DNA from 2 places in the Massilia sp. WG5 genome. Region 1 is predicted to be linked to the other one. Evidence: riboswitches for the same ligand, from Rfam matches in the RefSeq annotation. Region 1 holds a riboswitch; the other holds the start of a gene.
The links. Region 1 has a riboswitch for cobalamin ahead of AM586_RS18705 (TonB-dependent siderophore receptor). Riboswitches for the same ligand answer to the same signal wherever they lie in the genome.
Positions count from the first base shown of each region.

Region 2: linked by a shared signal. The riboswitch ahead of AM586_RS22690 (TonB-dependent receptor) and the one ahead of AM586_RS18705 (TonB-dependent siderophore receptor) in region 1 are both predicted to bind cobalamin.

Region 1 is NZ_CP012640.2:4,192,807-4,197,398, reverse strand. It holds gene cobT (nicotinate-nucleotide--dimethylbenzimidazole phosphoribosyltransferase) at 1-1,028, shown strand, start outside; gene AM586_RS18715 (adenosylcobinamide-GDP ribazoletransferase) at 1,029-1,808, shown strand; gene AM586_RS18710 (histidine phosphatase family protein) at 1,812-2,357, shown strand; cobalamin riboswitch at 2,378-2,609, shown strand; gene AM586_RS18705 (TonB-dependent siderophore receptor) at 2,681-4,531, shown strand; gene AM586_RS18700 (iron ABC transporter permease) at 4,550-4,592, shown strand, end outside.
Region 2 is NZ_CP012640.2:5,081,755-5,086,346, forward strand. It holds gene AM586_RS22685 (M1 family metallopeptidase) at 1-1,743, opposite strand, end outside; cobalamin riboswitch at 1,871-2,104, shown strand; gene AM586_RS22690 (TonB-dependent receptor) at 2,182-4,146, shown strand; gene AM586_RS22695 (thiol:disulfide interchange protein DsbA/DsbL) at 4,262-4,592, shown strand, end outside.

The DNA.
Region 1 (4,592 bases):
CCATTGCCGCCACGGCGAATCCCGAGCTCGCCCTCCAGCTCGACGCGGCTATCAATAACAAGACCAAACCGCTCGGCAGCCTCGGCGCACTGGAACACCTCGCGAAGCGGCTCGGCCTGATCCAGCAGACCGTCGCGGTCACGGTCGACCGGCCGGCCATCATCGTGTTCGCCGGAGATCACGGGGTGGTCGCCGAGGGCATTTCCGCCTTCCCGCAGGACGTCACCTGGCAAATGGTCGAGAACTTCCTCGCCAATGGCGCGGCCATCAATGTGTTCGCGCGCCAGAACGGCGCCGCGCTCCACGTGGTCGATGCGGGCGTGAACCACGATTTCAGCCCGCGCGCAGGTCTCGTCGACCGCAAGATCGGCCCGGGCACCCGCAACTTCGCGCTCGAAGCAGCGATGACGCCCGCGCAGTGCGCGACTGCGATGGAGCATGGCGCCGCCCTGATCGCAGACCTGCCTGGCAATGTGGTCGGCTTCGGCGAGATGGGCATCGGGAACACGACTTCCGCCGCGGCGCTCATGCACAAGCTGACCGGCATTCCGGTCGCGGACTGCGTAGGCGCTGGCACCGGCCTGTCGGCGCATGGCGTGCTGCGCAAGCAGCAGGTGATCGAGGCCGCCGTCGCCCGCCACGCCGGTGTGACTGCGCCGCTGGAGGTGCTGGCCACTTTCGGCGGCTTTGAGATCGCGATGATGGCCGGCGCCATGCTGAAGGCCGCGGCGCTGCGCAAGACCCTGCTGATCGACGGCTTCATCGTCACCTCCGCCCTGCTCGCCGCCAGCCGCATCGCGCCCGCCATCCTCGACTACTGCGTGTTCGCACACTGCTCGGACGAAGCCGGCCACCGCCGCATGCTGGAGCAGCTCGATGCGCGGCCGCTGCTGCAGCTGGGCATGCGCCTCGGCGAAGGCACCGGCGCCGCGCTCGCGCTGCCGCTGCTGCATGCGGCCGCCAACTTCCTGAACGAGATGGCGACCTTCTCGTCTGCCAGCGTCAGCGAAAAATCTGCCGCCGAATAGATGCAGCAGGTCCGCCTTTTCTTCATCGCGCTGCAGTTCTTCACGCGCCTGCCGATCCCGTCCTGGGTCGGCTTCGAGGCCAGCTGGCTGCAACATGCCTCACGCTACTTCCCGCTGGTAGGCTGCGTGGTCGCGGCAGTCGCCGCTGCCGTCTACTTCGCGGCAGCGCTGGTGCTGCCGGCGCCGGTGGTGGCCGTGCTGTCGACTGTCGCGTCGATCTACCTGACCGGCGCCTTTCATGAAGACGGCTTCGCCGACAGCTGCGACGGCCTTGGCGGCGGCATGACACGCGAGCGCGTACTCGAGATCATGAAAGATTCGCGCGTCGGCGCCTATGGCGCGATCGGCATCGTCTGCATGCTGGCGGCCAAGCTGACTACGCTGGCGATGCTGCCGCCGCGCGTGGCGGTCGGCGCCCTTTTCCTGGCCCATCCGCTGTCACGCCTGGCCGCGGCCTCGCTGATCTGGACGCTGGAGTACGTGCGCGGCGAAGGCAAGGCCAAGCCGCTCGCCCAGCAGATGACGAGTCGCGAATTCGCGATTGCGGCCCTCACCGCGCTGCTGCCCGCGCCGATCCTGCTCGCAAGCGGCTGGGTCACGCCTGCTGCCCTGCTGGCCGCGCTGCTCGGCGCCCTGCTGGCCGCGCTCTGGCTCGGCCACAAGCTGCAACGCCGTCTCGGCGGCTATACGGGCGACTGCCTGGGGGCCGTACAGCAGCTGGCCGAAATCTTCGTCTATATCGGCGTGCTGGCCACCCTCGGTCACGGCGCCTGGTCCTGAACGGTGAAACTGCACCTGGTCCGTCATCCCCAGCCCGAGATCGGGCATGGCCTCTGCTACGGCGCCAGCGACGTAACGGTTGCCGAGGCCGAGCTCGCGCGCGTACAGGCGCGTCTGCTCGCCGCCGGCCTGCCGGGCAGTCTGCCCGTAGTCAGCAGCCCGCTGCAACGCTGCGCCCTGCTCGCCCGGCGCCTGGCCCCGGCCACGCTGAGCTTCGATGTCCGCCTGGCCGAGATGGACTTCGGCCGCTGGGAGATGCAGCCCTGGGACAGCATCCCGCGCATCGAGGTCGAGGCCTGGACCGCCGATCTGCTCCACTACCGCCCAGGCGGCGCCGAATGCGTGCTCGACGTCGCGCGCCGCGTCGCCGCTTTTATCCGGGATCTGCGCCAGGCCGGCCATGCGGAAGCCCTGCTGGTCTGCCATGCCGGCACCATCCGCCTGCTGAGCGCCATGCAAGGCAGCCTGCCTCTCGAACAGACCGCGCTGCGGGCCGCCGGGACGCCGCATCGCATCGCGTATGGCGAGATCGCCGTGCTGGAAGTTTGACAACGCAAGCCTGCCCGCGCCTATAATGTCAACGTTTTGGTGCTCGCGCCTGTGTTCTCAGGCGCAGTTAAACGGGAAACACGAAGCTCGTCGAACGAGTCAAGGTGTGCTGCCCCCGCAACGGTAAGCAAGTACCGCAGGACGTGATCGTCAATGCGGCAACCGTCTTCTCATACCACTGTGCGCAAGCATGGGAAGGTCAGACGGCCATACTTGCCAGCCCGGATACCGGCCAAAAGGTGGAAGCGACGGCTTGCCGGCGCTTCTGTTCAATCTGGCCTACGGGGACGTCGGCCGGTTGTCTACGAAAGAAAAACATCGTCATGCGTTTTCCCGCTTCACGGCACGCGGCCGCGCCGCTGCTCGCCCTCACCCTTGCTTCGCCTTCGGTTTCCGCCCTGGCCGATCCGGCCATCGACGCCGTGGTCGTCACCGCCACCCGCACGCCCCAGCGCGCCGATGAGGTGATCCCCGACACGACCGTCATCACCAGCGAAGAGATCGCGCGCGCCGGCGCCGGCTCGGTTGCCGACCTGCTGCGCCGCCAGCGGGGCATCGAAATCGTCCGCAATGGCGGCCCGGGCGCCAGCACCAGCGTCTTCCTGCGCGGCGCCAACAGCAACCAGGTCGTGGTCCTGATCGACGGCGTGCGGATCGGTTCCTCGACCACCGGCGCCGCCAGCTGGAACGCGATTCCCCTCTCCGGCATCGACCACATCGAGATCGTCTATGGCCCGCTCAGCTCCCTGTACGGCGCGGACGCGATCGGCGGCGTGGTGCAGATCTTCACGAAGAACAGCGCGGGTGCGCCCGCCTTCAGCGCCAGCGCCGGCGCCGGCAACTACGGCACAAGTCAATACGACGCCGGCGTGCACGGCGCAACCGGGGGTGAGCACAGCATCAGTTACGCACTGAGCGGCGCGCATGAAGATGCGAACGGCTTCTCGGCCACCCGCCCCGGCGCGTTCGGCTACAACCCGGACGACGACGCTTACTCGCGCAACAGCGTGAATGGACGCCTGGCGGTGCAGCTCGCGCCGGGCATTGACGCCGGCGCACAATTCCTGAAGAGCCGCCTGCGCGCGCAATACGACAACGGCGCCTCCAGCTACGACACGCACAACCAGCAGAACATCGACAGCTACGCCGTGTTCCTGAACGCTCGTATCCTGCCGAACTGGCGCAGCAGCCTGCAGGCCGCGCGCTCGAACGACAGGCTGGGCAGCTTCACCAGTACGGCGGCCAGCGGCGCCAGCCAGATCGACACGCGCCAGGATGAAACCACCTGGCAGAACACCTTCGAGCTCGGCGGCGACACCCTGCAGATCCTGTTCGGCCACCGCAAGGAGCAGGTGCTGTCCAGCTCCAGCGACGCCCTGAACCGCTCCCGCATCACCAATTCGGTCGCCGCCGCCTACGACCTGCGGCGCGGCAGCCAGCTGCTTGACCTCAGCCTGCGCAGGGACCATTCCATCTACGGCGCGAAGACCACCGGCGCGGCCGGCTATGGCTACGAGTTCAGCAAGGACTTGCGCGCCACCGCCAGCTTCGGCACCAGCTTCCGCGCCCCGACCTACAACGAGCTGTACTACCCGGGCTACGGTCTGCCCACCAACAAGCCGGAACAGGGTCGCAATGCCGAGGCAGGCATCCGTTACCAGCTGGCCGGCGCCGAGCTCCAGGCGAACTACTATCGCAACCGCCTGACCGACATGATCGTGACGGCGAATCCCTGCCCGAGCCGCACCGGCAGCTGCGCCTACAACGTCGACCATGCCCTGCTCGAGGGTTTGACGATATCGGCCGGGACCCGGCTGCGGGGCATCGACCTGCGCGCCAGCGTCGACCTGCAGGATCCGCGCGACGAGACCACCGGCAAGCAGCTGGCCCGCCGCGCGCGCCGCCACGCCAGCCTCACCGCCGACTATGCCCTCGACCGGCTCGACCTGGGCGCGGAACTGCAGGCGTCAGGCAGCCGCTTCGACGATGCCGCGAACGCCAACCGCCTCGGTGGCTACGGCCTGCTGAACCTGTACACTACATGGCGGTTCACCCCCGGCTGGTCGCTGCTGCTACGCCTCGACAATACGCTTGACAAGCGCTACGACCTGGCGCGCAACTACGGCACGGCCGGACGCAGCTGGTTCGCCGCGCTGCGCTACGGGATCCGTTAACTTACTCATCAAGCCAGCATGCACCCAGTCCAGCCATCCGCGCGCCAGCGCGCCACCGCGA
Region 2 (4,592 bases), 890 kb from region 1:
GACCTTGGTGGCCGCATACACCTGCTGGGCGAACACGGCTTCGACCGCGGCGCGCTGGCCGCTGACCTCGGCCAGGGTCTCGCGCAGGTCGGCGGTGCTCGGATGGCGGAACTTCCAGCGCCGGTAGTATTCCTTGAAGGCGCGCTCGATCGGCTCCTTGCCGATGCGCGCTTCGAGGTCGCGCATCAGGATCGCGGTGCGGCTGTAGACCGGGCCGATGCCCTGCAGGCGGTCGTAGGCGTTCTGGCCCGGCGCGTCGGCGGCGTCGCCGCGCGGTGTGCCGCTGCGCTCGGCGGCGAAGGGCTGGAAGCCCGGCGCGAAGCCGAGCCGGCGGGTAAGCGGCGTGCCGGCGAACACCTGCTGGCCGCGGTCGCGCAGCATGCGCAGGTCCCAGTATTCGTTCAGGCCCTCGTCCAGCATCGGCTCTTCGAACTCGTTATTCGCCAGCAGGCCGTAGAAGTAGCCGTGCCCGAATTCGTGGATGGTGACGAAGTCCAGCAGGTACTGGTTCGCGGTGCCCGGCTCGACCTGCGCATAGCCTTCGGCGGTGAAGAAGGTCGGGTATTCCATGCCGCCGGCTTCTTCCGCGTTGTGCGGCGGGATCACGACCGTCAGCGTTTTATACGGGTAGGGGCCGAGCGTGTTCGAAAAATAGGTCAGCGAATCCTTGGCCGCCTTCATCGCCGGCGCGGCGCTGGCCGCATACTCGGGCGGATACAGCACGGTGACGGTGACGGTCGGGCTGCCCGGGCCGGTCCACGTCTCGACCATCGGCTTGGCGGAGCGCTTGTCGGCGGTCCAGGCGAAGTCGTGGACGTCGCCCTGCACGTAGCGGTGGGTCAGCATGCCGTCCTTCTCGGCGGGCGGGCCCTGCGGCTCGCCGGTGGCGCCGACCGTGTACGCTTTCGGCGCCGTGATGCGCACGTCGTAGCTGCCGAAGTCGGCGTAGAACTCGGAGTTCAGGTGCATCTCGTGCGCGTTCCAGCGAGGCGCGGCGGCGCCGCGTTCGCCCGGCAGTTCCAGCACGCCGATCTTCGGGAACCACTGGCCGACCAGGTGGAAGCTGCCGAAGTAGCCGGTGCGCGCCATCACCCGCGGCAGCTGGGTGTGGAAGTCGATGTCGAAGGTGGTCGAGGCGCCCGGCGCGACCGCGGCCGGCAGGTCGAAGCGCACCACCGTGTGGTCGGTGGCCGGGCCGTTGTCGGGATGGACGAAGCTCCAGGGCACGGTGGCGTCGCCCTGGGTGACGCTGCGCAGGGCGATATGGCCCCATTCGCCTTGCTTGATGTCGACGCCGGAACGGAATGCGCTGTCGCGCAGCCGCTTCTCGGTGAAGAAGGTGCTGCCCGTGCCCTCGAAGGCGTTCATGTAGAGGTGCAGGTAGACGCTCCTGACCGGCACGCTGCTGCGGTTGCGCCAGGTGAGTTTTTCGCGGCCCGTCACCGTGTGCTTGACCGGGTCGAGGGTGGCGTCGATGTCGTAGTGGACCACGCGGTCCGACAGGGTCGCTTCCGACCCGGTGCGGGCCCCGCCCCAGGCGCCGGGGCTGCTCGGCACGCTGACCGCCGCCGCGTCGGCAGCCGCCAGCGCAATGCCGTCGAGGGAAGGCGCCGGCTTGCCGGCTGCGGTCGCGCCGGCTGGCGCCGGAGCCGGTTCGGCGAGCAGGTCGGCGGTGAGCGCCGCTCCCGCCGCCAGCAGGGCGGCGAGGGCGCCCGTTCGCAATACGGTGGAACCCAATCTCATGCAAACACCCCCCGGAAGTCAGAGTTGAATTTTGTTAAGTTGTATTTGTGGTCACACTATATTCGAAAACACTGTCATAAAGTTCACATATCGCCACAAAATCGGCAAGGAATGTTGCTTGATGGGTTTATAATTTGCCGGTTCTGGTGCCCGCACGCGCTTCTTCGCGTGCAGTTAAACGGGAAACACGGAGCGCAGGTGCCTACGGCGCCGCGCCAACGTGTGCTGCCCCCGCAACGGTAAACAAGCGCCGCCTTCATGGCGGCTGGCCACCCCGATAACCACTTCGCGCTCGCGCCCAGGAAGGTGGGGAAGGTCGGTCTTGTTAGCCCGGATACCGGCCAGGACAGGGGGAAGACGGCTTCGTGCCGCGCTTCCGTAACGAGAGCCGGCATGCGGGGACGCGCGCCGGCCTAACGATCGAACAATGAATAATCGATGAATTCCAAAGAGACGACCGCGCTCGCGCTGTCCTGCGCCATTGCCTTATCCATTCCTTTTGCCGCCCACGCCGACGAGGCGCCAAGCACCGTCGTCATCACCGGCTCGCGCTTCCCCAGCGTCGAGTCGCTGGAGCCGATCGGCGCCACCGTCATCACCCGCGACGAGATCCGCCAGGCCGGCGTCAACGACGTCAACCAGGCGATCCGCAAGATCGGCGGCGTGTTCGGCCGCCAGAGCCTGGATGCCTCGCCCGACTTCGCGCTCGACCTGCGCGGTTTCGGCACGAATGGCGCGCAGAACATGGTGGTCATGGTCGACGGCGTGCGCCTGAACGAAAACGAACTGTCCGGCCCGCTGCTGTCGACCATCCCGATCGACACGGTCGAGCGCATCGAGATCATCCGCGGCGGCAGCAGCGTGCTGTACGGCGAGGGCGCGACCGGCGGCGTGATCCAGATCGTCACCCGCAAGGAAGCGCTGCGCAGCCAGGCGGCGACCCTCTCGGCTCGCCCACACGGCTCGGTGTTCGGCGAGGCCGGCCAGTTCCGCGAGCGCGACCTGCGGGCTTCGCTCTCCCACGTGGCCGGCGCCCTCAGCTTCGATGCCGCCGTGGCGCGCCAGGACAATGGCAACTACCGCGACAACAGCGACTTCACGCAGAACAGCGTGACGGCCGGCCTGCAGCTGGCCTACACGGGCGGCCGCGCCGGCGTGCGCGTGGAAAGCGCGCGCCAGGATTCGCGCCTGCCGGGTTCGCTGACCCTGGCCCAGTTCCGCGCCGATCCGACCCAGACCCAGACCCCGAACGATTTCGGCTCGCTCGACACCGACCGCGTGAACGCCTTCGCCGAATACCGCCTGGGCGCGGTCGACCTGGCCGCCGAGCTGTCGCACCGCGAGCGCGACGCCGAGTCGAACTATTATTTCGGTTCCAGCGCTTCGGTGACGAAGTACAAGGGCCGCCAGAACCAGTTCTCGCCGCGCGCGCGCTGGCTGAGCGACGCCGGCGCGGGCATGCTCAACGAGCTGGTCGCCGGTATCGACGTGATCGACTGGAAGCGCAAGACCACCGCCGATTACTCGCTGGCCGACGCCAGCCAGAAATCCAGGGCCATCTACGTGCGCGACGAGCTGCGCTTCGACCCGGCCCACGACGGCCGCGTGGCGCTGGGTGCGCGCCGCGAGCTCTTCGACAAGGACTATGTCGACGCCATCATGGGCGGTACGCCGGACAATGGTTCGCAGGGCCAGAACGCCTGGGAGGCGCAGGGCAGCTACCGCGTGCTGCCGCAGCTGACCCTGACCGGGCGCGCGGGGCAGAGCTACCGCGTGGCGAACGTCGACGAGAACAGCTTCCGCACCAGCCTGAGCCTGCTGAAGGTGCAGACCTCGCACGACCTCGAACTCGGCGCCAGCTGGGGCAGTGAAGGGCGCAAGCTGACGGCGCGCGTGTTCCGCCACAAGCTGGACAACGAGATCTTCTACGACCCGACGGCTTTTGCCAACACCAACCTCGACCCGACCCGCCGGCAGGGCTTCGAAATCGATGCCGAGGCCATGCTGGCCCCAGGCTGGCGCGTCACCGCCCATCTGCAGCACGTGAACGCGAGCTTTACGGACGGCCCGAACGCCGGCCGCGAGATGGTGCTGGTGCCGAAGAACGTGCTGACGGCGCGCCTGGCCTGGCTGCCGGGCAATGGCCAGAGCGCCGACTTGGGCGCGCAGTGGGTCGACCGCCAGCGCAATGGCAGCGACTTCGACAACAGCTGCGCCGCGCGCATGCCGTCCTATGCGAGCTTCGACGCGCGCTACGCCGTGAAGCTGGGCGCGTGGGAAGTCGCCGTGAACGGCCTGAACCTGGCCGACCGCCACTACTACAGCTACGCCTACGGCTGCCAGTCGGGCATCTACCCGAGCGACGGCCGCCAGCTGAAGCTGTCGGCACGCTACGATTTCTGATCCCGGTGCTGTAACAAGCGGTAAGCATTGCAAAAAATAAGCCGGGCCTAAGGCTCGCGGCTGAAAAAGTGGTAATCTCGCGGTCGTTTGCACAACCAATTCGAGAAGGATTCTTATGCGTTCCCTGCGTTTTGCCCTGCTTGCCGCCAGCCTCGTCGTCAGCACCGCCTTTGCTTCGCCGGCCGATCCGAAGAACGGCGTCGACTACGTGACGCTCGCTCAGCCGCAGCCTGTGCAGGCTACCGGCAAGAAGGTCGAGGTGATCGAGTTCTTCATGTACCACTGCCCGCACTGCAACGCGCTGGAACCGCAGTTTGAACAGTGGGTCAAAAAGCAGGGCGACAACATCGTCCTGAAGCGCATCCACCTGACCTTCAGCGGCCCCAACGATCCGGAAGCCCATCTGTACCTGACGCTGGAAGCGCTGGGCAAGGTCGATGAGATGC